DNA from 2 places in the Paenibacillus sp. FSL H3-0302 genome. Region 2 is predicted to be linked to the other one. Evidence: riboswitches for the same ligand, from Rfam matches in the RefSeq annotation. Region 2 holds a riboswitch; the other holds the start of a gene.

Region 1 (15,206 bases), 2.3 Mb from region 2:
GATTACGGCAAACCATAATAACTTTAGCTCCCTTGCGAGCCAGTTCAACTGTTGTGGCCAGCCCCATACCGGAATTCGCTCCGGTAACAAGTGCGATTGTTTCTCTCATTGCAAGAATCACTCCTCTCTCAACAACCGTACCCGAATAAGCTTCAGCCTAACCTTAGGAGAAGTATATTTAAAGATATGTTACACCAACTAGTAGGGTTAAGAAAAGCTTCATGTCATGATTAGCCAACGATAGTTATAGTTCGTCAGGTGCGTCTGGTCTATTTTTGATCTATAATAGGAATATTGCAGTTCTAATCGTGAAGTTGAAAGGGGAACACCAACTATGAATAATGCTCTGACAAGCCTAGAGCAGCAAATGGCGGGCGAAGGTCTGGATGCCCTGCTCGTAACAGATCCCAAGCATGTCTACTACTTAACCGGCTTCGCCAGCGATCCGCATGAACGTTTTCTGGGTCTGCTGCTGATACGCGGAGAAGAGCCTATGCTCATTCTGCCTGCATTGGATGCAGAAGCGGCTCAAGCGGCTTCTTCGGTCACCAAAATTCTAACTCACACTGACACTGATAATCCCTATAACCTGCTAAAAGATTGTTTCGGCAGCAGTAAGCTAGGTACTCTTGGCATAGAAAAGGAACATTTCTCAGTAGCCCGTTTTGAGCACCTAACCGCTGCTGTTCCAGCTGAACGGTTTAGTGATATTGGTCCATTGCTGCGCAGCATGCGCTCTAAAAAGACCCCGGATGAAGTTAAGCGCATGAAACATGCCGCTGAGCTAGTTGAGGAAGCCTTGCGCCGCGTTCTTACCCACGTAAAAACAGGCGTTACAGAAAACGATCTAGTGGCGGAGCTAGAATATCTAATGAAAAAGGTTGGCGCTTCCGGCCCTTCCTTCGACACTATGGTGCTTTCTGGTCCGAAAACTGCCTTGCCTCACGGTGTTCCTGGCAACCGGGTCATTCAACCCGGCGACTTCCTGATGTTTGATATCGGGGTGTATGCCGATGGTTATGCTTCTGATATTACACGTACCTTTGCTATTGAATCCGTAGACGACAAGCTAGTCACTATCTATAACACTGTGCTGGCTGCCAACGAAGCTGGGATCGCTGCCTCCAATCCTGGAGCACCTTTCGGCTCAGTCGACAAAGCTGCACGTGATGTAATTGAAGAAGCTGGATTCGGAGAATATTTCTTACACCGTGTCGGACACGGACTGGGCATGGATGTTCATGAATATCCATCACTTCACGGACAGAACGACGACATTATCGAAATCGGCAATGTGTTCACCGTTGAGCCGGGAATTTATGTGCCTGGACTAGCGGGTGTACGTATCGAAGATGATCTGATTATTACAGCTGAAGGTGCAGAGACCTTAACAAGCTTCCCTAAGGAACTGACTATTCTTCATTTATAGAAAAGAATTACAAGCCACAGCCAAAAACACAGAGCAGCGATTCCTCCAATAATGAGAGAATCGCCGCTCTGTGTTTTTTTAAATTCAAACCTGTGTTCCCCACATCCCGCGAACCAACTTAGCCTCTTTCACCATCCTGCCGATCAGCTCCGCGACTGTAGGAATATCTTGGATCATTCCTGTCACTTGACCTGCCCAGCCGATGCCCTCTTCTTTGATATCATCATAGATCCAGCGCTTGTTGGCTGCACCACTGATATACTCTTTTAATGCTTCATAGGTCGGTGTCACGCGCTCGATTTCAAGAATTTGATCAATGTAGTCACTACGTAACACTCGTGCGGGTGCTCCAATAGAACGTTTGATTACAACCGTATCCGACTCTGAGCTTTCTACTAAAGCTTTTTTATAAGAAGCGGCCGCATGAACACATTCCACTGTAGCAACGAAACGAGTGCCCATTTCGATTCCTTCAGCCCCAAGTGCATGAGCAGCCATCCATCCACGGCCATCTCCGATCCCTCCGGAAGCAATCACAGGAATATTAACCGCATCAACCACTTGCGGAACGAGCACCATGGTTCCAACATCGTCACGCCCTAAATGGCCCCCTCCCTCATGCCCAACAACAATAACCGCAGAAGCCCCTAATTGTTCAGCTTTTTGGGCTTGTCTGCGTGAGGAGACGAGCACAAGTGTTTTAATATCGGTGGGCTGTAACATTTCCAGTATAGGGGCTGGATTCCCTCCAGTGAGGCTCACCACGGGAACCTGCTCTTCGATGGCGACCTGCACCCGATCTTCATAACCAATCCCATGCATGCCGATAGCAAAATTAACACCAAATGGTTTGTCCGTTAGTGTTCGTACCCGACGTATTTCTGCACGTAAGGCCTCCGCATCCGGAAGACTCATTGCCGTGACCTGACCCAGTCCACCGATAATTGAAACCGCAGCCGCAAGGTCTGCATAACCTAAATAAGCAAGTCCTCCTTGAATAATAGGATATTCTATGTGTAATAACTCCGTAATACGGGTATTCCATTTCATCTTCATCTACACCTTTCCTATCTTTAAGCAAAGTAGAATCACGGCAATTAAAAGGGCAGCTCCCCCTGCCAGATAATCTATTTGCTGAAATTGCAGTCTTTTAAAAGAAGTCCTTCCTTTACCATTCCCATAAGCACGCGCATCAATTGCATAGCTCAGCTGTTCAGCTCGTTGAATCGTTGTGAAGAGCAGAGGAATAATGATCGGAATGTACGCATATATCCGTTTAGGCAGTGATAATACTGTGAGATCATAACCTCTAGCCTTTTGTGCGAGAAGGATACGATCAAGCTCCTCCTTGATGGTAGGGATAAAACGGATCGCAATCACTATCATTAAAGAGAACTGCTCTACGGGTACCCCCAATTTGGACAGAGGGGCAAGCAGCTTCTCCAGACCATAAGCTAAGTCTAGCGGTTTAGTAGTTAATGTCAGAATTGAGGCTAACAAGATGAGCAATATAATCCGCCATACAAAACGTAATCCTATCCGCAATCCCTCTTCAGTCACCTCGATAAAAAACCATGACCAGAGAATCGTCCCCTTGGTGAACACGGCATTGTAAACAAAAGTAAATAATAAAATAAATAATACCGGCCGTAGCCCTCGCCAAAAAAAATGCACAGGAACTTTAGACAGTAGTAACAATCCCAATACAAAAAAGGTTGCAAAAACATAACTAAGCCCCGTACCAAGCATCATAAAGCTAAGCATGAGCATCACGATACTTACAAGCTTTGTACGAGGATCTAAACGATGAAAAATCGAATGCGTCTCCACATATTGACCGACTAATACGGAATCAGCCATGCCCTTGCCCCCTCGAATGCCAAATCGGCAAAATCGCTTCGAAGATATCCTGCTCTTTACAGCTGGCAACTTCAATCTTCTGACCAGATAATTCCTCCACTAGCTTCAAGAGCTGTACGGGTTCAGGCAAGGATAGTCCAAGTTCCAGCAGTAATTCTTCCTTTTCCAGAAACAATGTTCTGATATCATGATGCCCTTTTAACTGACCTTCACGAAAAACCATGACCTCATCTGAGAATTCGGCAACATCACCCATCTGATGCGAAACGAAGAGGATGGTGCGATTGTCTTGTTGCTGCCATTCCTTTAGTAGCCTCAGCAAAGACACTTGGCTAGCTGGATCGAGACCCGCTGTCGGTTCATCCAATATCAGCAGCTTCGGATTTGTCATCAGTACAGAGGCAATAGCTACACGGCGCTTTTCACCACCACTTAGCTGGAATGGATTTAAGGGGAGAATCCCCTCTGGCAAACCCACTTGCGGCAAGATCATTTCAATCGCCTCTGTAATTTGCTGACGTGAAGCACCCTGCTGATTCAGAGCAAAAGCAAGCTCCTTATGCACCGTTGTTTCGAATAGCTGATGCTCCGGATATTGAAAAACGAAACCCAACTCGGGGACAACCTTTAAGCGTCCTTTAGCATCTCTGCTGGCAGGCTGCTGGTTAATCCAATAGTCTCCTTTTACGGTGGGAATCAAGCCCTTCAGCACTTTGACAAAGGTAGACTTTCCTGCGCCTGTTGGACCGATAATAGAAATCCATTTGCCTTCAGGAATAGTGCAGTTTATATTTCGCAAAGCCACATGATCGGCATAGTTCACACTTAGATTTTTTAATTGGTAGACCATTGTGATCGAATTATCCCCTTCCAATCGGCTGTTAGCGGTGCTGCTGAATGGAGCAATGTATGTACACGCACTGCGAAGGGCAGTTGTAATTGATAGTCCGCAACAGGCATGGTTTCAAAAAAAGTCAGTGGATCGCCGTCAAACTCAAGTCGTCCTTGGTGCAGGAGCAATACGCGTTCTGCTGCAAGCACTTCCTCCATATGGTGGGTGATATGAATAAGCGTCAGGCCTTGACGATGCAGCTCTTGCATAATAGAAAGAACCTGCTGTCTTCCCTGAGGATCAAGCATTGAGGTAGCCTCGTCAAAAATAATGACTTGCGGGCACATCGCCAATATAGCGGCGATAGCGACACGTTGCTTTTGGCCTCCAGATAGCTGATGTGGCATAGCTTCCAGATAATCCTCCATATGAACGGCCTGTAAGGCATGATCCAATCGGCTGCGCATTTCCTCCCTCGGCACACGGATATTCTCCAAACCAAAAAGCACCTCATCCATAACGGTTGTGGTGATAAATTGATCCTCTGGATTCTGAAAAACAAAACCGATTTGCTGATGAATCTCCGCAAGATCCGTTGGTTTTGCTGTGTCCAAGCTCTTAAATTGTACAGTCCCTTTTCGCGGCAGCAGCAGTCCGTCCATGAGCTTTGCAATAGTGGATTTGCCAGAACCATTCGCCCCGACTATCGCCACAAACTCCCCTGCGTCTATCGTAAAGCTAATATCCTCCAGAAGAGGTTGTCCTTTTTTATAATAAAAACAAACTTGATCGAAGGTAAGCATTTATTCAGTCCCCTTTTGACGGTGCCAAGCAGCAAAAAATGCCTCAATGCTATTCTCGGAAAATGCAGGTGCAGGCTTCTCCCATTTTGTCACTTTTGATCCATTCACGGCAAAGATTTCACCGGTTAAATCCGCGTCGGACTCCCTCAACAATGCAGTCACGAAGGAAGCAATAGCCTCAGCGTCACCTATTCTCCAAAAATCAGGCAAAGGTTCATTACGACTGGCATGTTTCTCCTTCAAATGGTCAATTATTGGTCTGGTCATATCCGTTAATGCCGCTGGAGAAATCGCATTGACCCTAATCTGGTCACGTTTCAGCTCTGCTGCGAGCGTCCACATCATGCCCAGTATTCCAGCCTTGGCTGCACTATAATTCACCTGACCTACGGAACCTGCTAGTCCAGCAGCAGAGGTCATCAACAGGATATCCCCACCTGTTTCACGCATATGTGGTAATACTCGTTGAATGCAATAATAAGTGCCATTTAAATGCACATCCAGAACAGTCTTCCACTGTTCATCCGTCATACGTTGACATTTCTGATCCTGCACAATTCCCGCGTTAGCTATCAATACCTCGATACGACCGTATCGGGCAATGACCTCACCTACCATGGCAGTGACTGCGACGGAATCGGCTACATTAGCAGCGTACCCTAGTGCCTCTCCGCCTGCCTGGCGGATCTCGCGCACAACCTCATCAATTAAGACTTGTTTCGTACCATTTACAACCACTATATAACCTGACTTGCCAAGCTGTATGGCGATACTACGTCCGATCCCTCTTGTTGCTCCAGTAATTAAGGCCACTTTATTCATCACTACACCTCTTTCACTGCAAAAGCTCCCGCAGCAATAACATCGCCAGCTTCTGTTGTAAGGATCACTTTCACAAAGCAATCGTCCGCTGCAAAATCAAAAATCACGACACTATCGACCTCTATTGGCTTATGAAATTTCATATCATATTGAGTGATCCACTGTGTAGGGTGCTCAGCAATATACAAAGATTGGGCTAATCCCATAAGATACATCCCATGTGCGATGGGTCGCTCCAAACCAGCCTTGGCTGCGGCCTCTGCATCTAGATGTATAGGCGCCAAATCTTGGGAAGCAGCTGCATATTGCCGGATAGCCTCAGCTGTTATGCACTTTTTTATCATGATCATCACCTACCCGAATTAACACCGTTTCTGCGGTGACTATAAGCTCACCCTCACACCTACAAACCAGCGTATGTGTGTAAAAAGTCAGTTTACCCTGTCTGCCTTCTTTTTGCACCTCGCCCGTTAACGCTAATTCACAATCCAAAATCATCCCCGCCGTAATCGGAGCCTGATATGAAAATTTCTGAGTGCCGTGAAGCAAGGGTTCACCGATGATTAACCAAGGAATATCGAAGTCTTGCCAGAAAATAATAGGCATCGTCGCAGGAGCGATCAGCTTTCCATTTATCGTCTGCACGGGTGCTTCAATACTCTGTGCATAGTCCGAAATCCATTCAGCAGTCATATGGATCTGATGTCGGACACTGTTCATTCTATAACCTCCACGAGTGTTGCCAGACCTATCCCACCGCCGATTCCCAGAGTAGCAAGCCCTCGTTGGTAAGGGACATGTTGCATTTCAGCACATAAGCGAGTCATTAACATAGCCCCGGAAGCTCCGTATGGATGGCCTATTGCTAATGCCCCCCCGCCAAGATTGACCTTTTCCTGTGGAATTTGAAGCTCGTTCAGTGATGCCAATACTTGTGAAGCAAAAGCTTCGTTAAACTCTACGATATCTAAATCGGCAACGGTAAGCTTTTGGCGTTTTAACACCTTTTGCACAGCTGGTACAGGCCCCATACCCAAATAGTTCGGATCTACACCCGCAGCTTGTGCATCCACGACCCGCAAAATAGGGGTAAGCTTAAGCTGCTGGCATTTCTCACGAGACATCATTAATAGAAGCGCTGCGCCATCATTAATAGGACAGGCATTTCCAGCAGTGACGGTACCCTTTTCTTCAAAAATTGGCGGCAGCTTTTGCAGCTTGTCCAGACTCGTATTTGCCCGAGGACATTCGTCGGTGCTCACCCACTGCCCCTCTACCTGAAGAGGTACTATCTCCTGCTGAAACCGGTCACTTTGCTGAGCATGAACCGCCTTTTGATGGCTTTTTAAGGCATATTGATCCTGCTCTTCTCGAGAAATCCCGTATTTCCTAGCTACATTCTCTGCAGCTATTCCCATATCCGGATCACCGTAAGAGCTAGGCGTAAAATGTGCACGGGTATACAGCTGTGGAACCCCCATTAACGTCTGTGGTTTAGCCATTTTCCATGGAGCACGGCTCGTACTTTCGACACCACCCGCTAAATAAATCTCACCAGCGCCGCTTTGAATCAGTCTTGCTGCTATATTAATTGCCTCTAGCCCAGATCCGCACTGACGATCCACGGTGACACCCGGAACCGAAACAGGCAGCCCCGCTTCAAGCGCAGCTACCCGGGCAATATTACCTCCTGGGCCCACAACATTCCCAATAATGACATCATCGATCAGTTCTTTAGGCAAGTTCGTTTCGGCTACAATATGCTGAATAAGCGGCGCCAGTAATGCCTCCGGCTCAAGTGTACTTAATAAGCCACCCATTCTGCCAACCGGTGTACGTTTTGCCATGACAATTACTGCTTCTATCATATCATCGCTCTTTTCACATAGTCTTTCATCGCTTGCCGGGCAATTTTCCCGCTACTTGTATAGATAAATTCATCCACGGTTAGCAGCTGCTTCGGCGCTTTGTAGCTCGCTAAATACTGGCGGCAATAATTCTTAATTTCTTCGACAGATAAATGCTGTTCTCCGCTCCACTTCACGAGGGCTATCAGCTGTTCTCCCCAGTAATCGTCAGGCACGCCAAGCACCATCACTTCATCTATTTCCGGAAGAAACTCCAGCACCCTCTCTATTTCTTCCGGATAAACGTTCAGCCCTCCGGATATGATTTTATTCTTCAAACGTCCCGCCATATATAAATAACCAGCTTCATCCTGATAAACATAGTCTTCTAAAACAAGCCATCCCTCTCTAAAAGCTGCTGCTGTCTCATTCGGCAATTGATGGTAGCCTAAAAATATCATATCACTACGCACATATAGCTGCCCAATCTCCCCAGGAGGGACTTCCCGGAACTGGTCATCACGAATGGAAATTTGCACCCCGGGATAAGGTTTGCCTACAGAGGTCGGATTATGCTCGGTCAGAACATCCAAATAACTAATATAGCTCGCTTCTGAAGAACCGTAGGATTCATAAAGCCGCGCTCCACCAAACACTTCCATGCCCCTTTTCTTGGACAACTCCGACCACTTTGCACCTGAGCTAATAATCGCATCAATCTGTATCTGCCCAGGTACAGCCTGCTGCATCATGGATTCGATCATTGTTGGTACGACGAACAGCACCACGCCCGGAATTTGCTGGCACAGCTCTAACACCTGCGTGGCACTAAATTTTTGTGTGATATGAAAGGTTGCTCCACTATATAGACTCTGCATTACGGCGAATAAGGATAGGGAATGCACAAATGGACCTGGTGCCAAAACATCCTTCATAGCGTCCAATTCAAAAGCAATATTCGAGACCTCAAAGCTTTTTAACCATGATAAATGGGTACGCATATAACCTTTGGGCAATCCGGTTGTGCCTGAAGTAAAGCCAATAAATAATAATTCATTCGTCTCATCCAACTCAGCCTCCGGCTTCAGGGCAGCCAGCCACTGATCATAGGAACCTGTTCGTTCATTTGAGAAGGTCAATGTTTGGATCATTTGATCCTTGAAGGTCAGATTCTTTGCGGCTTCCGGCTCGGCAAAAATCATTGTCGGCTGGCACTGCTCTATAATAACCTGCAGTTCATTAGCACTCCACTTGGGATCTAAGGGAATGGGAACACAGCCCGCATAAATCGCCCCCAAAAAAACCTCAACAAATTCAATACGATTCGTAGATAAAATCGCGATTTTGTCATGCCTCAGACCCTTTTGCTGTAAGCCATTCGCGATTCTCCGCATCGTTTTTACTAATGTGGCATAGGTATGACTTGCTTGGTCATGGGTTAAGGCAATGCTGTCGGGCTGCTGTGCTGCATGACGCAGTATAGGAACTACTAGATTCATCCTAGATCACACCTGTTCGTATTTTCTGTGACTACCGATTATATACATTCTCTTCAATCGGACTGCCCCGCAAGTCCAGCCCAAACTAAAGGATATGTGATAAGCGCCATCGCCGGCGCTCCTGTTAAACTAACCCGCTAGAATTGCTACGATAGCTTATTTTAGCTTTATATTATTTTTATGTACACATCTTTCATGTAACTATTAAGTCCATCTTACAACGAAAAAACAGCCAGCACGCATCGATTATGATCGGTACGCGCTGGCTGTATTGTTGTTTAGTCCTTCTTTTGAACGGATGATGGTGAACCCTCTTCAGCAAAAGTAAAGGTTCGGGCGATATATAAGATAGGTGTGCTTACTGCGGTTAGTAAGAACTTCGCTAGATAAGTCGTAAGCAAAATTTCAAGCCATACATTCCAGTCATACAAGCCCGCAAACGCAATGGTACAGAAAATAAGTGTATCCACAAAGGAGCTAATCATCGTACTACCGTTGGAACGAATCCACAGCTGACTTGAGGTGCTGTAATATTTACGAATCCAAGAGTACAACCGAACATCTAGGAACTGACTAATGAAGTAAGCTGTAAGACTACCCAAAGCTAGTCGAGGCATCAGCCCAAAAATCGTCTCCAAAGAAGACTGAGCGATATCGGTCTCCTGCGGCTTAAATACTAATACCATCTGCATAATGACTGTAGTCATAAGCAAGGTGAAGAAACCAAACCAGACCGCTTTACGTGCTTCCGCTCTTCCGTACTTCTCATTAAGTAAATCGCTGGTCATATATAAAGTGACATACATCGTATTTCCGAGTGTCATCACAATATCAAATGGCATAGCAATCGTCTTAGCTACCTGAATGTTAGCAATTACAGTAGCAATACCTACCCAGGCGTACATTCCACTTTTCCCGAACAAGCGGTAACAGAGTAGAAAAAAAGCAAAATTGACAATAACAAATAAAACTCCCCACAGCAAATTAAACATATTACTGAAATTCCTCCTAGTTTTGTTTACGCGGGATGGTTACGAACCGCGGCTTACAATATTAAATTTTCGGAACAAAACATTAATACTCTATCACAATAGCGCTTAACAATCCATAAAAATAATATTTTTATATGAAATTGGTAGTTCCATTTCTTTTTTTTCGCCAATTATCTAAAATAGTCAGCAATAATTCATTTTTTTCAGAAAAAAATGCTCTATAGGACAAAACTTTCACTATTCATCCAGAGGTTAATTCTATAGAATAGTATCAAACACCTTATTCCCGATCCATTTAGTAGAAATATGACATAACTATGGAATATATCTCGGGTCGCCAATTTCCAGCAGTTGGCATGGAGTATCTAGTGAAGACCAAAAAAGAAATGACCTCACCGTCCATAAAAAAAGGAGAGAACGATATGTTTCGTATCAAGCATTCGATCAGTCGCAAATTTACGCGTTTATTATTTGTTGTTCTGTTGCTCACGTCTCTTTTGTTAAGCACCAGCTTCTATTTTATCTCTATCAGTATCTTCAACAGCTATGTTATGCCGCAGATTAACAAAATCCTTACTGCCGCTGCTCAGGACGTATATAAGAATCTCAACGTAATGCACGCCCAGCAAACCCTAAATAAGAACGATCAGTCTGCCACCAATCTCGAGTTCTATTTTCAGGAAAAGAGGAAACAACATGGAGTGGAAACCATTTTTCTGGTCAATCTGAAGGGAAAAGAAGCTGAGATTCTATCCGCAGATCACGATGCAAAATTGCAACGGGCAGAAAGTGTCACCGTATCCTCTGCAATGCAACAAGCCTCTAAAGGAAAAACTGGACTAAGCGATACATATAGCGACGCACATGGTATACATAAAACAGCTTATATCGGTATTCCCGGAAGTACGATGGTTATCGGTGTAAGCAGTGACGTAAGCTTCATTCAAGAAAAAACAGACAGTATTCTATGGACAAGTGCCGGAATCACACTTCTGACGTTGATCATCGGCCTAACTGGTGCATGGTTCATGAGTGTGCGTATAACACGTCCAATCTCAAAACTGGCAGCTTATAGTGCCCGGCTCGCAGAGGGAGATTTCACCGAAGAATTATCAGTTAAAGGAAATGACGAAGTTGCACAGTTGTCCGTAAGCTTCCAAGCGATGACCCAACGCCTGAAAGAAATGATTGGACATGTACTGGTAACCTCTAATACTGTCGTTGCGGATTCCAACTCTTTAAAAGAACGTGTTGAGGTTCTTAATGATATGGCGGAACACTCCAGCTCATCGGTAGTAGAAATCGGCAAAGGTAGTACGACTATCGCTAGCAGTGCATCAGATAACTCGAGAGCAATGGAAGAAATCAATTTAGGCATTCAAAGTATTGCCTCAGCAGCGAATGAAGTCACGGAGCAAATCAGTGAGGCTTCCGCTGAAGCAAGTGGCGGTAATGAAATTGCTCAAAGCGCTGTGCTGCAAATGCGCCAGGTTGAACGTGCTTCCCTACAGTCGCTGGATCAATTACAAATCATGAATGAGCGTTCAGTAATGATCGGAGAAGTCGTTCACAGCATTACTGAAATTACGAAACAGATCCAAATGCTGTCGCTGAATGCTTCAATCGAAGCTGCACGCGCAGGAGAGCATGGACGCGGCTTTGCTGTTGTTGCGGGAGAAGTACGCAAGCTGTCTGAACAATCCCGTAACGCAAACGAACAGATCCGTGACTTCCTACTTGGGCTTCAAGAAGATATGAGTCGCTCCGTTACCGAGATGAACCACGTGAATTCTGAGGTTGCCTCTGGAGTCGGCAAAGTAGCAGAAGCAGGTGATGCCTTTAATCACCTCCTGATTCTTATCCAAAGCATCAATCACAGCATTCAATCCGTATCTGCGGCTACACAGCAAATCTCGGCAAGTACAGAAGAAGTCAGTGCTTCCGTCGAAGAAACTGCACAAATTACATCAAGATCGCAAGAAAGTGCGGACACACTCGCTGCTAACTCAGAGCGGCAGCGCGTCGAACTGGAAGGCCATGCAGAAACCGTTAAACATCTGTATGAGCAAGCCAAGAAACTCCAAGAAGCTGTGCAGCAATTTAAGATTTAACGCTTGTAAATTAAACCCCCCGTTCACACGAAAGTGTTGAACGGGGGTTTTTAGTTTGCGATGGCTCGCTAGCGCTTGCGGAGGTCTCGCTTAGACTTGGGGGCATGTGCTAGGCTTGCGCGGAACCTCGATTAGACTTGGCTACATGCGCTAGGCTTGCGCGAAGCTCTCACTTAGACTCGGCACGCCATTTGCCGCTGGCTTGCGCGATACTCTCGTTTAGACTCGGCGCGTCATTTGCCGTTGGCTTGCGCGATACTCTCGCTTAGACTCGGCGCGTCATTTGCTACTGGCTTGCGCGATAATCTCGCTTAGACTCGGCTACATGCGCTAGCTTGCGCGAAGCTCTCACTTAGACTCAGCACGCCATTCGCTGCTGGCTTGCGGACTCAGATGCCGCTATTACTCGAAAAACTGCCATTCGGAGGCTTTTTCGGACTCGAGAGACGCTATTGCCTCATAATCAACCCAGACTCAGCCTATTTCGCTCAAATAGCGCCTCTGGTGTCCGAAAACGCTCCAAATTAACCCTTTTATCACAAATAAGGTCTCCTGAGTCCGGAGCCAAGTTACCTACAGCAAATTACTCAAAGTTCATCCGTCGATGCTACCTACAGCAAATTACTCAAAGTTCCTCCGTGGCGCTACCTACTGCAAATTACTCAAAGTTCCTCCGTCGATGCTACTTACAGCAATAGACTCGGCTACATGCGCTAGCTTGCGCGAAGCTCTCACTTAGACTCAGCACGCCATTCGCTGCTGGCTTGCGGACTCAGATGCCGCTATTACTCGAAAAACTGCCATTCGGAGGCTTTTTCGGACTCGAGAGACGCTATTGCCTCATAATCAACCCAGACTCAGCCTATTTCGCTCAAATAGCGCCTCTGGTGTCCGAAAACGCTCCAAATTAACCCTTTTATCACAAATAAGGTCTCCTGAGTCCGGAGCCAAGTTACCTACAGCAAATTACTCAAAGTTCATCCGTGGCGCTACCAACAGCAAATTACTCAAAGTTCATCCGTGGCACTACCAACAGTAAATTACTCAAAGTTCATCCGTGGATGCTACCTACTGCAAATTACTCAAAGTTCATCCGTGGATGCTACCTACTGCAAATTACTCAAAGTTCATCCGTGGATGCTACCTACTGCAAATTACTCAAAGTTCATCCGTGGCGCTACCAACAGCAAATTACTCAAAGTTCCTACGTGGATGCTACTTACTGCAAATTACTCAAAGTTCATCCGTCGATGCTACCTACAGCAAATTACTCAAAGTTCCTCCGTGGCGCTACCTACTGCAAATTACTCAAAGTTCATCCGTGGATGCTACCTACTGCAAATTACTCAAAGTTCATCCGTCGATGCTACCTACAGCAATAGACTCGGCTACATGCGCTAGCTTGCGCGAAGCTCTCACTTAGACTCAGCACGCCATTTGCTACTGGCTTGCGGACTCAGATGCCGCTATTACTCGAAAAACTGCCATTTGGAGGCTTTTTCGGACTCGAGAGACGCTATTGCCTCATAATCAACCCAGACTCAGCCTATTTTGTTCAAATAGCGTCTCTGGTGTCCGAAAACGCTCCAAATTAACCCTTTTATCACAAATAAGGTCTCCTGAGTCCGGAGCCAAGTTACTCACTCAGTAAAAACTAGGTTACTCAGCTTTCATTCCGCTTTTATGGCTAAGCAAACCTCACTCAACCTAGTGCCGAGGTGCCCAGAGGATAACCGATACACCGATCACACAAATAACAGCTCCGACCCAGTCGTATACGTCTGGTGTCTTCTTGTCTACAAGCCATCCCCATAAGACCGCAAGTACGATAAACACCCCGCCGTAAGCCGCATACACTCTTCCGAAGGAAGGGAATTTCTGCAACGTAGGGATAATCCCATACGCTATCAGAATCAAAGACCCCACTAAACCGTACCAAAGTGGCCGTGATTCTCTCAACCATAACCATACTAAATATCCGCCACCGATCTCAGCAAGCCCAGCAATTATAAACAGCAGAATGGCAAATAACATGTCATCCCTCTTCCCTATCTATCTCATAAAAACGCAAAGGTTGCTCACAACAAATTGTACTCAAGGTTCACCCGTAGAACTCCTACAACAAACCACTCAAGGTTCTCCCATGGAGCTACCTACAGCAAATTACTCAATTACTCAAGATCCACCCTTAGAGCTACCTACAGCAAATTACTCAAGATCCACCCTTAGAGCTACCTACAGCAAACTACTAATGTTCACCCGTGGAGCTACTTACAGCAAACTACTCAATGTTCATCTGCGGAGCTACTTACAGCAAACTACTAATGTTCACCCATGGAGCTACCTACAGCAAATTACTCAAGGTTCATCCGTAGTACCACCTACACCAAATTACTCAAGATTCCCCCGTGGAGCTTACATTAAATTGTGCTGGAGCAGCAATAACACTAGCAGCAGCACAACCTCCAGCAGCTCGTTCAGCGCGCCGTACACGTCGCCGAGTAAGCCCGCCGAGCCGGCTGCTGATCCGCCGCGCAGCCGCGGTGCCGCAGGCCAAGGCCGCGATAAGCAGCAGCAGAGCTGCCGCCAGATGCAGCGGCCACGCGGCTAAGCCAGCGCCGAGCGCCAGTGGCGCAGCGGCGGCGGCCAGCGAGAGCAGCGCGGCGACTGCCAGCGCGCGCCGCTCATGCGAGGAAGCTAGGCCGGCGAAGTTCGCGGCCAGCCCCTCGTCTCCACGGGCAATGGGATAACGCACCATTGCCCGCACCATATACCAGCGGCTCCAGACCGCTGGTACCAAGAGCAGCGGCAGCTCGTAGTAGGCGAAGCCTTCGATTAGAGCTGCCAACAAAGATGCTTTAAACAGCAGGAGCAGCACGCAGGCGAGTACGCCCATCGCACCCACACGGCTGTCCTTCATAATCTCCAGGGCCCGCTCCCGTGGCCGATAGCTGAGCAGACCATCCGCGCTGTCCATCCAGCCATCAAGATGCAACCCGCCAGTGAGACCT
Region 2 (15,206 bases):
TATTGTAGACGAAACCCGCAGCAGTGGAGCTGTATTATATACAGACCTTGGCGTAACGCTGCCTAACTTAGTAACAGAGATCCCAGTAGGAACAAGAGCAACTTGGAATCCGATCTCACTAGAGAAGCTTTCTGAGCTGACCGCAGATCATATTTTCCTTGTAAATAGTGATAAGACTGAGGGTTCGGAGATTCTAGATAGTGCAATCTGGAAGGGCATCCCAGCTGTAAAAGCTGGAAATGTGCATGAAATGAGCTCAACAAGCAGTTGGCTTTACAGTGGGGCGAACGCTGGCAGCAAAATCATTGACGATGTGCTAAAAAGTCTTGTGAAATAAAAGTCGTAATTCACCATGAATGAGACTGATCATTTCGGTGGGGAAGGGCGTGCAGATCAAGTATCTCGGGATACAAAGATCTGCACCATTTTTTTATAAACCAATCCCATAGTACGGAAAAATCGTTCCTGCAATTGTACAACATAAATATTTTTGCGATAATGAGAATGATTGTTGTTATCATATAAACCATTGTAACTATTGAATAAGGAGACGACTCATGGTTTCACCCTCAGATTTCGCAAATCGTATTAAAAATGAACCCAAAAAAGCTCTACATACCCGACCGGCAGCTGCCATTGGTATTCTTATTTTTGGACTTGCTGCCATTGCCTTCGGATTGGCACTTTCGGTCTCAGTGGGTGCGGCAGATATCAAGTTAGCTACGGTATGGGAAGCTATATTTCATTTCAATCCAGATTTACAAAAACATCAGGTGATTAGAGAACTGCGATTTCCACGTGCTATTGCTGGCGCCTTAGTCGGTGCTTGCTTCGCAGTAGCAGGGGCTATCATGCAGGGGATGACAAGAAACCCGCTTGCGGATTCAGGGCTGTTAGGTTTGAATGCAGGAGCAGGGGTAGCGCTGGCCATAGTATTTGCTTTTGCACCCTCACTCTCATTCACTTCACTAATGTTGTATTGCTTTATCGGTGCCGCTGTGGCCTCTTTTATCGTATTCGGAATCGGTTCGCTTTCTTTTAATGGCCTGACCCCCTTGCGATTGACATTAGCAGGTTCGGCAGTTAGTGCTTTATTGGTTGCTATTAGTCAGGGAGTAGCTATTCTTTTCAACTTATCTCAGGACATAGCCTTCTGGTTAGCTGGTGGGATGGGTGGAGCTAGCTGGACTCAGATCAAGATTATATTCCCTTGGGTGGCCGTAGCCTTAATTGCAGCGATGATGTTATCACGATCCGTCACATTGCTCAGCTTAGGAAGAGAAGTTGCGGTTGGTCTGGGGCAGCGGACAAGGTTAGTTCAATTGGCATGTATGATTGTTGTGGTTATCTTAGCTGGAAGTGCGGTTTCAACGGTTGGCCCGATTGCTTTTATAGGACTAATTATTCCACATGTTACACGTTATTTCGTTGGAGTGGACTACCGCTGGATTATCCCTTGCTCGGCAGTTCTAGGGAGCTTATTGATTATCTTTGCAGATATTGCCGCAAGAATGATAAATGCACCTTATGAGACACCGCTAGGAGCTTTAATTGCCATCATCGGCGTACCGTTCTTTATTTATTTAGCGAGTAAGCGGAAGGGGGAGCTGTAATGCCCAAATTAACCCTTACTCCAGATGAAAAAGAACGCCGCACACGCGCCTTAACGGTGTTAGTGCTCCTTGCTATACTGATCGTCGTTGTGTTTATAGTCAGTATGAATACAGGGTTTATGCGTCTATCCCCACTAGAGGTATTACATACACTCATGGGTGATGGAACACATCAGCAAAAGCTTATTTTATTTGATTTCAGATTACCCCGCATCGTAATTTCATTGTTAGTTGGAGCGGGCTTTGCAGTATCGGGCTGTATTCTACAAAGTCTCGCACGTAATGCACTCGCAGAACCGGCTACGCTGGGCATAAGTGCTGGTGCAGGTTTTGCGGTAATCATTTTTATCTCGTTTTTTCCGGCTACAACAGCAGCTCCGGTATTTGTCTTGCCTCTCCTAGCGCTTGGTGGGGCTGGCCTGACCGCAGCTTTAATCTATATTCTTGCCTACCGGAAGGCAGATGGTCTGTCTCCTACAAGGCTGATCCTTATCGGGATTGCGGTCGCTGCAGGAATCAATGCTTGCCAGCTTGTAATGGCACTTAGGCTTGATCCTAATAATTATCAATTTGTAGCTACTTGGATCGCCGGGAAAATATGGGGTGGGGATTGGAGATTCGTCCTTGCTTTGCTGCCTTGGATCGCGATTCTGTTACCGTTCGCCTTCTATAAAGCCCGGGTTCTAAATGTATTGAATCTAGGGGACCATACTTCATTAGGTCTAGGAATGCGTGTGGAGAAGGAACGTATTCTCCTTCTGGTAACAGCCGTAGCGCTTGCCGGCTCCTGCGTCGCGGTAAGCGGAGGTATTGGCTTCGTCGGCCTGATAGCACCACATCTGGCTCGCAGGCTGGTGGGACCCCGTCATCAGGTGTTATTACCTGCTAGTGCTTTGACAGGGGCGCTTCTTATGATTACCGCTGATACCATTGGTAGATGGGTATTGCAACCTGCCGAAGTTCCTACTGGCATTGTGGTTGCGATTATTGGCGCACCTTACTTTTTATATTTACTCGCCAAGTCGAAAGCGTAAATTAGTTCATACTTAGGAGCATAGCTCCATAAAACTTTTAAGGGAGTTGTAGATCATGTCAGAACGTTTGAATACAGAAGAATTAAGTATTGGGTATGCTGAGGCTACTATAGTTAAGGGATTGAACTTGTCTATCCCTACGGGGAAAATCACCGCACTAGTGGGCGCTAACGGCTCCGGTAAATCTACAATCCTCAAAACGATGGCCCGGATTATGAAGCCGAAGAGTGGCACCGTAATGCTGGACGGCAAATCGATCCATAACTTTTCAACTAAAGAGGTTGCTCGTCAGCTAGCGATTCTACCGCAGAACCCAACGGCTCCTGACGGTCTGACGGTATCTGAGCTGGTCAGCTACGGTCGTTTCCCTCATCAAAAAGGATTTGGCACGATGACTGCAGAGGATCGCAACATCATCTCCAACGCCATCTCTGTTACGGGCATGGAATCTTTTCATGATCGCCCTATTGACCGTCTCTCTGGTGGACAACGTCAACGCGCTTGGATCGCTATGGCGTTGGCTCAAGAAACAGATATTTTATTCCTTGACGAGCCTACAACGTTCCTAGATATGGCGCATCAGCTCGAAGTTCTTCAACTTTTGCAAAAGCTGAATGAGGAAGAAGGCCGTACCATTATCATGGTCGTGCATGATTTGAATCATGCTACTCGTTATGCGCAGCATATGGTAGCGATTAAGTCCGGTACTGTGGTTAGCGAAGGCTCACCTACTGAGGTTATGACACCAGATGTATTGCGGGAAGTGTTTGGAATTGAAGCGGATATCGTTCCGGATCCACGTACGGGTGTGCCACTGTGTCTTCCTTACGAGCTTGCTGCCTATAAAGCTGTGTAATTATCATCTAAAAACATACAACGAACAGGCTCCCGTCATTGACAAGGGAGCCTGTTCGTTGTTACAGTTGTGGTTGCCTACAATTTCATAATAACTCTTTAAAATAGATCAAGGACCATCATTTATACATGGTTAAAGGAGCATGAAAACATGAATATTGACAAAATTCAAGATGATCTAGAGCAGCTAATGACCGCAGGAATAGTGAAAAGTCATGAGAATTTAAAAGATCACGTGTACACTAAAATGGGCGGCAAAGCTGATATTTTGGCTGCACCAGCTACTTATGATGAAATTCAAAAGATCGTTACATATGCAGAACAAAATGGGATAACCCTTACGGTACTTGGGAATGGCTCCAATGTGATTATCCGTGATGGAGGGGTACGTGGAATCGTTCTGCAAACAGCAGGACTTACCGAAATGGGAATTCGCGACAATCTCTTATATGCGCAATGTGGTGCCAAAATAATTGATGTTTCCAGATATGCGCGTGATAAGGAGCTTACGGGTCTTGAGTTCGCCTGTGGCATTCCAGGAACAGTTGGTGGAGCGCTCTATATGAACGCAGGTGCTTATGGCGGTGAGATCAAAGATGTCCTGCATAGTGCACTAGCTATAAATAAGAACGGGCAATTGGTAACTCTGCAAGGAGATGAGCTGCAATGGGGATACAGAAAAAGTGTATTCGCAAGCGGTGAGTATATTGTACTTGAGGCCAAATTTGCTATGACTTCCGGTGATGTTTTAACGATCAAGGCAAAAATGGATGAACTAACTTATTTACGTGAATCGAAGCAACCGCTTGAGTATCCATCCTGTGGGAGTGTATTTAAGCGGCCTCCAGGCCGTTTTGCAGGTCAGTTAATTCAAGAGAGCGGCTTACAGGGTACAAGAATCGGCGGTGCTGAGGTATCCAAGAAGCATGCGGGATTTATTGTGAATGCAGATAATGCAACAGCCAGTGATTACATCGGGCTAATCCACCATGTAAGAGCGACTGTGAAGGATAAATTCGGTGTAGAGCTGGAAACGGAAGTGGAGATCATTGGAGAAGAATAAATGATAAGCAAAAAGAGCCCGCAGATCGCTGTGGGCTCTTTTTGCTTATCATAATCATGTTCGTTTAATCTACTGAAAGGGTGTAATTAGCTCTGTCCGTAGTTATTTCTGCCTTGCGGTCGGCTAAGTCTACGATTTGAAGACCTTCAACAGCTAAATCATAAGTGGATTGTGGCAGGGATACCAGTTCACCATCGGCGTTAAGTGTGCTGCCAAAACCTCTTAATATCAGTGCACTTCCAAGATATTCATCAATTACGTCGTCTGCACTCCGGAAATCTACGGACTCTAAATTGAAATGAACTTTATCCAAATCACGAAGTTCTTTCTTTTCAATAGCGATTGTTTCATTCAAATGATTGTTAAGCCAATCCATAAGCTGCTGTATACTTTGTTCCATAAAATGCTCCCACCCTTAGCTCGAAGATTATTATGAATAAGTTACCCTTTTCTTAGGATTTGAATCCTTTTTTTTGCCACATATTAATTAACTGTATGAATAATTCATGTGATTAAAAAAGAAATTCACGAACAAATTGGCATTGTTTTTGAACTTCATAAACTCTACATACGCAGATCTATCCGCGGTAACCTGGAGTTATTTGTTGATCTATATAAGGTAACAGTAAAGAGTAGAACTTGTCAGGAGCGGGCTACCCATGGTATAGTTCAAGACGCAATATGCTTTAAGAAGAAGTCTGCGCTAAAGTTGTGCAGGAGAGGTTCGCGAACTCCCTCTATAAAAAACTAAGAATATATTAAACAGTACAAGCGGTTGCTGTCCTTTATCCGGACGTTGCTTCCGTTTCTTCTTAGTGGAGCCAAGTTTTCGAAATCTCGTTCTTCTTTCCATTACCGGCCAAGGCCGAAGGAAAAGAGAGGGGTTTTTTGTCGTGTCAGAAGGAAGATTGAAAGAGGAAATGCAAGAAGTTACTTTGCTTGGTAATCAGGGAACACAGTACAAGTTTGGTTATGATCCAGACATTCTGGAGGTGTTTGATAACAAACATCCCGGGCGTGATTATTTTGTTAAATTCAACTGCCCTGAGTTCACTAGCTTGTGTCCTGTAACGGGTCAGCCGGATTTTGCCACGCTGTATATTTCGTATATTCCTGAACAAAAAATGGTGGAGTCCAAATCATTAAAGCTGTATCTGTTTAGCTTCCGCAACCATGGTGATTTTCATGAGGACTGTGTCAACATTATTATGAATGATCTGATCTCACTGATGGATCCGCGTTACATTGAGGTATGGGGCAAGTTCACTCCGCGCGGAGGCATTTCAATTGATCCTTATTGCAACTATGGAAGACCGGGTACGAAGTATGAGGCGATGGCGGAACACCGCTTAATCAATCACGACCTCTATCCAGAAAAAGTGGACAACCGCTAAATTCCAACTTGTGATAAGGAGAGATTCATATGAACAAAAAAGCACTCGTCGTATTCAGCGGCGGACAAGATAGCACCACTTGCCTGGTTTGGGCATTGCAGCAGTATGAGGAAGTGCAGGTAGTTACTTTCAACTATAATCAACGTCATGCGGCTGAAATCGAAGTTGCAACAGAGATAGCAGCTAAGTTTAATGTAAAACAGCATATTCTTGATCTGGGGCTGCTCAATCAGCTGGCACCCAATGCACTTACCCGTCAGGATATAGATATCGTGGCTGGTGAAGGAGATGAGCTTCCAAGTACTTTCGTTGATGGACGGAATTTGTTGTTTTTATCTTTTGCCGCAATATTAGCTAAACAACTGGGGTACTCCCATATCGTCACTGGGGTTTGCCAAACGGACTTTAGCGGTTATCCGGACTGCCGTGATGTTTTTGTGAAATCATTGAATGTTACGTTGAACTTATCTATGGACTATGAGTTTGCGATCCACACTCCCCTAATGTGGCTGGATAAAAAAGAAACGTGGAAAATGGCCGATGAACTGGGGTATTTTGATTATGTTCGCGAACACACACTGACCTGTTACAACGGTATTATTGGCAGTGGCTGCGGTACTTGTCCAGCCTGTCTATTGCGTCAGCGTGGTCTTGAGCAATATGAGGCGGAGAGAATGGAGGCCGGTTCTTAATGCTTAACGAGGTTTCAGTCTGCAAAATATTTACGTTCGATGCGGCACACCAGTTAGTGGGACACAAAGGGAAATGCAGCAACCTGCACGGACATACTTATAAGCTCGAAGTAGTGCTTAAGGGCAAACCTATGGCCGCGGAAGGCCACTCGGATGAAGGTTTCGTCATTGATTTCAGCGATATCAAAATGACAGTACAACAAAGCCTTGTAGATCGTTTAGATCACGCTTTTCTTGCCATGGGAAATGAACCTGTGTTAGAGACGTTAACGAATACGGGCTCCAAAGTAGCCTTATTGTCTTTCCGCACCACAGTAGAGAATATGTCTTCATATATTGCCTACAAGCTTAAGCAAGCAGGGTTGCCTTTGTACTCGGTAAAGCTATGGGAGACTCCAACCTCTTGGGCAGAGGTGCTGGCTGAAGATGTTCCGGATGAAGGGCCATCCTACCGTTTGTATGGAGGCTGTGACTGTGAGTAAGATTCCTGTCATTGAAATGTTCGGTCCAACTATTCAAGGCGAAGGTGCGGTAATTGGAGTGAAGACAATGTTTGTCCGCACCTATGGCTGCGATTATCGTTGCGGCTGGTGTGACTCCGCTTTTACTTGGGATGGTACGGCTAAGAATAAGGTTCGCATGATGGAAGCAGAAGAAATCATAAATGAATTATTGGCATTAGCTGGAGATAATTTCGACTGTGTTACGATTTCAGGCGGTAATCCTGCCTTGATTGGTGAAGGAATGGGTACCTTCATCAAACTGCTTCATGAGCGTGGAATAAAAGCAGCGATAGAAACTCAGGGGAGTAAATGGCAGGATTGGTTCAATGACGTGGATGTGCTGACAATCAGTCCTAAACCCCCAAGCTCAGGAATGACAACGAATTGGGAAATGCTAGATAACATCATGAGTAAGATGGAGAAACTGGGTCGTTCTACGCATAGCTTGAAGGTCGTAGTGTTTGATGATAAGGATTTTGATTATGCGAAAAACGTTCACCAGCGATATCCGAATGTGCAGCTCTTTCTGCAGCCTGGTAATGATGATGTCACGGAAGAGGGCAACATTTCTGCTCGACTTCTGGGAAGGCTGGAGTGGTTGTTTAATAAAGTAATCGTGGATTCGGATATGAACAAGGTTCGTGTACTTCCACAGCTGCATGCATTGATCTGGCATAATAAGCGTGGCAAATAAATGATTGATGAAATCGTCCGGGTATCTGCTTACAGATACTCGGTTTTTAGTTTTAACATTTGTAACTTCTAGCAGGTAGATAGTCTGTCCCAGTTTCTGGTATGATTTTGAAAAAAGCTCTTGGAGGTTATTCATTTGGAACAATCAACAGCATTATTAATTATCGATGTTCAAGAAGCCATGTTCTCCTATGATCTAAAGCTGTACGATGAAGAGGGTGTGATGGAAAGGATTGTCTCCCTTCAGCAAAAAGCTCGATTAGCAGGTACTCCTATTGTGTATATTCAACATACCGAAGATGAGGAGTACACAAAAGGTACACCCACTTGGCAGATCAGTCACCGCATCACACCGCAGGAAGGCGAAGTTATCGTTGAGAAGCCTACTTGGGATGCTTTTCACCGAACGGAACTGCAAGATGAACTCCAAAAGCTCGGGATCACGGATCTGGTGATCTGTGGGATGCAAAGTGAATTCTGTCTGGATACGACAATAAGACGCGCATACAGCATGGGATATAAAAGTGTACTGGTCTCAGACGCTCATAGCACCTTTGATAATGGGGTTCTGAGTAGTAGGGAGATCGTTAAGCATCATAATGCGATAATTGGAGGTAGATTCGCCCAGTTACGAGCTGAAAGCGAGGTTCAGTTCTAGATGAATACACCCCAGGCTGCCATGAAGCCTATTCAGCGTTCTCGCCTTAGATTGTTTGCTGGCAAACGATATTTTATTTGGAAAAGATATTTGAAATGGTGCACTGGACGAAGCAAAATAGCGAGGCAGCGTACGGATGAAACATTATCTTATGCAGCTATGACTCATGCTACCCCGTTATTAAGAAGTCTTCGGAATGTAGATATGGTGCTTCAATACAATAAAATAACTAACTTACGGCTGGCAATTGCGAAGCTGGATGGACTTGTTGTGCACCCGGGGGAGACTTTTTCCTACTGGAGAAGTATTGGTAAGCCCACTAAGCGAAAAGGGTATCTGCAGGGTATGGTGCTGCATTATGGTGGTTTTCATTCCGGGGTTGGAGGAGGCTTATGCCAGTTGTCTAATCTGATCTATTGGATGGCACTGCATACGCCACTTACCGTTATGGAACGGCATCGTCATAGTTATGATGTATTTCCAGATGAACAACGTACGCAACCTTTTGGAAGCGGGGCGACTTGTTCTTATAACTATTTGGATCTTCAATTAAAAAATAACACCGCTCAAACGTATCAACTAAAGCTCTGGCTGGACGATAGCCATTTACACGGGGAGTGGAGATGCAATGAGCAGGCGTTTTATGATTATGAAGTATACGAAAGTGATCATAGGATTAGTCTAGAGCCTTGGGGCGGATATATACGCAGTAACAAGATCAGTCGAAAAGTATATACACGCTCTGGAGATCTAATTGGAGATGAAGCTGTAACTGATAATTACGCACTAATGATGTATTCTCCGCTTCTTCATGGATAAGAGGTTAGGGCTTAGGGATATAACATAGAAAGGCATGAAAATTATATCTCTAGACCATCTCCAAAGGAGCGGATTAACAGCATGAAAGCACTAACCTACCAAGGGAAGAAAAAAGTGAAAGTTAAAGAAGTAGCTGATCCGAAGCTTGAGAAAAAAGATGACATCCTCGTTCGGATTACCACTACGGCGATTTGTGGCTCGGATCTGCACATTTATAACGGGGAAATTCCAGGTATGCATGATGATTATGTTATTGGTCATGAGCCAATGGGGATTGTTGAGGAAGTGGGACCTGACGTAACTAAAGTCAAAAAAGGTGACCGAGTCATCATCCCCTTTAATGTCGCCTGTGGGCAGTGTTTTTTCTGCCAGCATGAGATGGAGAGCCAATGCGACAATGCTAATGACGCCAAGGACACAGGCGGTTATCTTGGTTATTCCGATACTTATGGCGGTTTTGCAGGCGGACAAGCTGAATTGCTGCGGGTACCTTATGGTAATTTTGGTCCTTTTGTCGTTCCGGAGGATGCAGAAATGGAAGATGAGCGGCTTCTTTTCTTATCGGATATCGTTCCTACTGCTTGGTGGGGAGTAGAAAGCGCGGGAGTGAAGCCGGGAGATACAGTCATTGTTCTCGGCTGCGGGCCCGTTGGACTGCTAACTCAAAAGTTTGCTTGGATCAAAGGTGCCTCTAGAGTCATTGCTGTTGACCATATCGGCTACCGATTGCAACATGCGAAGCTGACCAATAATGTTGAAGTTTATAATTTCGAAGAGATCAAGGACATTGGGGCTCATTTGAAGGAGATCACTCGTGGGGGCGCAGATGTGGTTATTGACTGTGTAGGTTTAGATGCCAAAATATCTGCTTTGGAGAAAGTGGAAACCACTCTGAAGCTACAGGGAGGCTCACTCAGTGCATTTAGAATGGCCTCGGATATCGTACGTAAATTCGGAACTATTCAGCTTGTGGGAGTTTATGGGCTTAATTACAATATGTTCCCTTTGGGTCATCTATTTGAACGCAACATTACTTTAAAAATGGGACAAGCGCCGGTGATTCACTATATGCCGTTGCTGTATAAGATGATTAAAGAAAATAAATTTGATCCTACAGATATCATTACGCATCGCCTGCCAATTAGTAAAGCGGAGCATGGCTATGACGTTTTTAGTGAGAAAAAAGAGGATTGCATCAAGGTTGTTCTGAAGCCGTAGCCTTTTAAGAAGCATGAGCTTTCGTCAGAAATGACATTGCTTGTGCTTTTTTTAGTGAAATCTTATGAAAATAGATGCATTTTTTCACGGTCTGCGTTAAATTAACATAAGTGACTTAAGATATTGAAAGGACGCGTAACATGTGAAACTTAAAAAACCGCCACTTCCGATTCCACTATTAATGTTGATAGGGATTGTGGCCATCTCTTTTTCCGCCATTTTTATTAAATGGTCTGATGCACCTGCATCTATACAAGGCATGTACAGATTATTATTTACCTCACTGCTGATGCTGCCTTTTGCAAGACCCTATAGTGGAGCTGCTTTTGCTCTTCGTAAAAAAGACTGGCTAATGCTCATCCTCTCAGGCGCAATGCTTGCGCTGCACTTTTTGCTATGGATGGGATCATTAAAGTATACTTCGGTAGCTAGTTCAACAATGATCATGGCCCTGGAGCCTGTATTCATTATGCTGGGTGTTTATTTTTTGTATAAGGAAAAGACAGCTCTGTCCGCTATTCTAGGGCTTGGCATTGCGATTGGCGGTGTCGTGTTTATCGGCTGGGGTGATATTGGAATCTCTGCAGATAATCTAAAAGGTGATCTATTATCGGTCGGAGGCACTGTCGCGGTAGCTGTACATATGCTGATCGGTCAAAAGCTTGTGGTGCGCATGCCCTCTTATTTATATAGCTTGATTGTCTTCTTATCAGCCGCTGGCGTGTTTGCCGTATACAATCTGTTCATGGGGATTTCCTTTTTTAATTATCCGGCCAAGGAATGGGGAATCTTTGTATTGTTAGCAGTGGTGCCAACGGTGTTTGGCCATATTTTGTTTAATTGGTTACTACAATATGTATCCGCGACTACGGTTTCAATGAACATTTTAGGAGAACCAGTGGGTGCCAGTATCTTAGCGTATTTACTCTTGGGTGAACAGCTAACAACCTTACAATGGGCAGGTGGGCTGCTCGTTATGATTGGCCTCGCAGTATATTTGTACGCGGGAAGAAGGAAAACTATCCGGATGGCTGATGCCATTCAGAATGCTTCATAACAGATATTTTACACATAAAGGGGTAGCAATGGATGGAAGAGCAGAATCAATATTCAAATAATCAGGCAGAAAAAAACGCTGTGCCAACAAGCGAAGAGCTTTGGAACGAAGATACTTATACCGCTTGGGTAACTCGGTTTGGTACACCGTCAGAAGCAGCTGCAAAATTAATAAAGGAACCAAGTGCAAAGCTTCACCCGCTCCTTTCTTTTTTTGGAGAGGTGAAGAGTAAGAAAATGATGAATTTAATGGGCTCAAACGGGATGAAGGCCGTGGCACTCTCATTACTAGGTGCGGAAGTAACGGTTGCTGACTTCTCGGAAGCCAATGCGCGATATGCGGCTGATCTTGCCCAAGAAGCAGGGGTACCACTAACCTATATCGTCTCAGATATTCTTAAGCTGCCAGAAGACGTCCTTGATGGTTCATATGACATCGTCTTTGCAGAGTTAGGCATTGTTCATTACTTTACCAACCTTACACTATTCATGGAAACAGCTCGCCGATTGCTATCTCCTGGAGGCGTATTTGTACTCCGCGATTTTCATCCGGTAACGACCAAGCTTATTTCCTCGAAGGGATCTACTGCGAAGGTACGCAAACACAAAGTAAACGGAGATTATTTTGACTCATCATTGGAAGAGAAGAAGGTATCCTATTCCAAGTATTTGCCTTCCACAGGTAAACCAGCAGGTGAACAAGAGCATAGTGTTGTGTATTGGCGCCGCTGGACACTCGGAGAAATTGTAACCGCAGCAGCTAATAGCGGACTAGTGATCCGCCAATTAGTAGAAGAACCTAATCTATCTTCCGACGTGTATGATAAGGGAATTCCTAAGACCTTCACATTGGTGGCTGGAAATGGCGCAAGCCTTTAGGAGGGTTCGCTGACATGTGATTTTTAGGGTATAACATTTGTGCTGAACTGAGGTGCTCTCGGTTCAGCTTTTTTTGTATGTAAAACATAAAATTTTAAACTTTTTTACGGAGATTATTCCATTACAATGGCAACTTATAGGGAATACAATGATTTTACATTCCGGATTGAAAGCGATTACTTTAAGGGTTAAGGCATTCTCAAAGAATTTGAGGTGGATATCAAAATGAACGAAGTGTTGCTTCGTATGGAGGGAATCAACAAGTTTTTCCCAGGTGTTCATGCTTTGAATGAATGTCAATTTGAGCTGAAGCGTGGGGAAGTTCATGCGTTAGTAGGAGAAAATGGCGCTGGCAAGTCTACCCTTATGAAGATTGCGACAGGTGTCTATTCCAAGGATGCTGGTCAAATGTGGTACAAGGGAAATGAAGTGGAGATTGTTAATACCCGTGAAGCACAGGAGCTTGGAATTAGTATCATCCATCAGGAATTGAATTTAATGCCTCATCTTACGGTCGCCCAGAACATTTACATTGGACGAGAGCCGCGAAAAGGTCTGAAATGGTTCGTTGATGATGTGGAGATGAACCGAAAAGTTCAGGTACTGTTTGATCAAATGAATCTGAAGCTGGATCCCAGAGTTTTGGTATCAGACCTGACCGTTGCTAATCAGCAAATGGTTGAAATCGCTAAAGCCTTGTCTTTCCAAGCCGAGGTATTGATCATGGATGAACCAACCGCCGCGTTAACAGATACAGAAATTAACGAGTTATTTCGAATGATTGAGCAGCTACGAGATAAAGGTGTGGGAATTATTTATATCTCTCACCGCATGGATGAATTGAAGCGAATTACAGACCGCATTACAGTAATGCGTGATGGTTGTTATGTAGATACCGTTCGTACCGATTCAATAACGATTGATCAGATCATCAGCATGATGGTTGGACGTGAATTATATCAAACGTCGAAACCAACGATTGCGAAACAGACTCAGCAAGTTGTCTTAGAAGTTCGGAAGCTTTCTAGAGGGCATGCGTTCAAGGATATTAGCTTTCATCTGTATAAAGGTGAGATTTTGGGCTTCGCTGGTTTAATGGGAGCTGGACGTACCGAGGTTGTACGTGCCGTATTTGGTGCCGATCCCATCGATGAGGGTGAAATTATGCTCCATGGAAAATCGGTTCGGATACGTCAGCCACATCAAGCGGTACAGCATGGTATTGGGTATTTGTCCGAAGACCGCAAACGTTTCGGATTGCTTGTGGATATGGATATCAGCATGAATAATGCGATTGCCTCCTTTTATAAATTCCGTAATTCATTTGGCTGGATGAAGGAGCGGGAGATGCGAAGCTCAGCGGAGCAGCATGTTGAAGCGCTAGCCACCAAAACTCCAAGTGTAGGTCAAAAGGTTAAGTTTCTGTCCGGAGGTAATCAACAGAAAGTGGTCATCGGCAAGTGGTTGACTAGAGACTGTGATGTACTCATCTTCGATGAGCCCACACGAGGTATTGATGTAGGCGCGAAAAGTGAAATTTATAAGCTGCTGGATCAGCTTGCGAGCGAAGGGAAGGCGATCATTATCATTTCTTCAGATCTTCCTGAGATTCTAAGAATGAGCCACCGGATTATCATTATGAGTGAAGGGCGTATAACAGGAGAACTCCCCGCAGAAGAAGCATCGCAGGAGGCGATTATGAAATATGCGACGAAACGTTCATAACTGTTCAAGAGTTAACCGGAGGTGTCAGGACTATGAAGATCGCGGATAAAGAGATTAGTCAGCCAGCGGGTATGAAGCAAACGGGAGGGCAATCCGGATTCAAACAAAAATTATTGGCATTTGCCAGTCTGATCATATTGGTCATCGTATTTTCTTTATCCTCCAGCAACTTTTTTCAATTCTCAAATCTTGTCGGAATTCTAGTTTCTACAGCTGTAATCGGAGTATTAGCGCTTGGAGCTACCTTTGTTATTATTACGGGCGGCATCGACCTTGCTCTCGGTACTGTAATGACTTTCTCATCTGTTATGGTTGGAGTCATTATTACCTTCTGGGGTCTGCCCGTCCCGTTAGGCATTGTAGGTGGGATTCTGGCTGGAGCACTGTGCGGCTTTATCAGCGGTTTGATGGTGGCGAAGATGAACATTCCACCCTTCATCGCCACTCTGGCGATTATGATGGTGACCAAAGGCTTGTCGCTTGTCATCACCGGAGCCAAACCTATTTATTTCAACGATGATCCGATCTTCGCCAAGATCGCCATGGGTAAAATGATCCCTGGTATACCCAACACCATCGTTATCTTCTTATTACTCGGTATGATCGCAAGCATAATCTTGTCTAAGACGATTATTGGGCGTTACAACTTCGCGCTTGGCAGTAATGAAGAAGCTACTCGCTTATCAGGTGTGAACACAGTCAAATGGAAGATTATTATCTATTCCATTACAGGGATTTTTAGTGGAATCGCAGGTATTCTGATGGCATCACGTTTGAATTCAGCTCAGCCATCACTGGGCACTGGCTATGAACTAGAGGCTATTGCGGCAGTGGTCATTGGCGGAACTTCCTTAAGTGGAGGTGTAGGTTCTATTCTAGGCACGATTATTGGCGCACTGATTATGAGTGTGCTGACGAATGGCTTGCAGATTATGTCCGTGGCTCAGGAATGGCGGACGGTCATTGTCGGTGTTGTAATCATTATTGCGGTTTACGCTGATATT

Evidence for each region. A riboswitch is a leader RNA that binds a small molecule or an ion and turns the genes downstream of it on or off. The one in region 2 is predicted to bind preQ1.
Region 1: it holds a riboswitch for preQ1, as region 2 does, so the genes downstream of both, MHH50_RS06365 (queuosine precursor transporter) here and queF (preQ(1) synthase) in region 2, are expected to answer to the same signal.

Annotation. Positions count from the first base shown of each region.
Region 1 covers NZ_CP150284.1:1,433,240-1,448,445, reverse strand. Annotated here, with positions in the region: gene MHH50_RS06420 (SDR family oxidoreductase) at 1-109, opposite strand, end outside; gene MHH50_RS06415 (Xaa-Pro peptidase family protein) at 335-1,429, shown strand; gene MHH50_RS06410 (nitronate monooxygenase family protein) at 1,514-2,479, opposite strand; gene MHH50_RS06405 (energy-coupling factor transporter transmembrane component T) at 2,486-3,289, opposite strand; gene MHH50_RS06400 (ATP-binding cassette domain-containing protein) at 3,282-4,139, opposite strand; gene MHH50_RS06395 (energy-coupling factor transporter ATPase) at 4,124-4,924, opposite strand; gene MHH50_RS06390 (SDR family NAD(P)-dependent oxidoreductase) at 4,925-5,746, opposite strand; gene MHH50_RS06385 (MaoC family dehydratase) at 5,749-6,090, opposite strand; gene MHH50_RS06380 (MaoC family dehydratase N-terminal domain-containing protein) at 6,065-6,466, opposite strand; gene MHH50_RS06375 (thiolase family protein) at 6,463-7,614, opposite strand; gene MHH50_RS06370 (AMP-binding protein) at 7,611-9,092, opposite strand; gene MHH50_RS06365 (queuosine precursor transporter) at 9,371-10,084, opposite strand; PreQ1 riboswitch class I at 10,095-10,140, opposite strand; gene MHH50_RS06360 (methyl-accepting chemotaxis protein) at 10,507-12,195, shown strand; gene MHH50_RS06355 (YnfA family protein) at 13,903-14,229, opposite strand; partial or broken gene cobS (adenosylcobinamide-GDP ribazoletransferase) at 14,611-15,206, opposite strand, start outside.
Region 2 covers NZ_CP150284.1:3,728,402-3,743,607, reverse strand. Annotated here, with positions in the region: gene MHH50_RS16545 (iron-hydroxamate ABC transporter substrate-binding protein) at 1-337, shown strand, start outside; gene MHH50_RS16540 (iron ABC transporter permease) at 558-1,613, shown strand; gene MHH50_RS16535 (iron ABC transporter permease) at 1,613-2,647, shown strand; gene MHH50_RS16530 (ABC transporter ATP-binding protein) at 2,703-3,503, shown strand; gene murB (UDP-N-acetylmuramate dehydrogenase) at 3,654-4,565, shown strand; gene MHH50_RS16520 (hypothetical protein) at 4,630-4,965, opposite strand; PreQ1 riboswitch class I at 5,279-5,322, shown strand; gene queF (preQ(1) synthase) at 5,486-5,959, shown strand; gene queC (7-cyano-7-deazaguanine synthase QueC) at 5,989-6,651, shown strand; gene MHH50_RS16505 (6-carboxytetrahydropterin synthase) at 6,651-7,133, shown strand; gene queE (7-carboxy-7-deazaguanine synthase QueE) at 7,126-7,848, shown strand; gene MHH50_RS16495 (cysteine hydrolase family protein) at 7,984-8,505, shown strand; gene MHH50_RS16490 (VanW family protein) at 8,506-9,324, shown strand; gene MHH50_RS16485 (zinc-dependent alcohol dehydrogenase) at 9,406-10,542, shown strand; gene MHH50_RS16480 (DMT family transporter) at 10,685-11,599, shown strand; gene MHH50_RS16475 (class I SAM-dependent methyltransferase) at 11,632-12,477, shown strand; gene MHH50_RS16470 (sugar ABC transporter ATP-binding protein) at 12,703-14,202, shown strand; gene MHH50_RS16465 (ABC transporter permease) at 14,274-15,206, shown strand, end outside.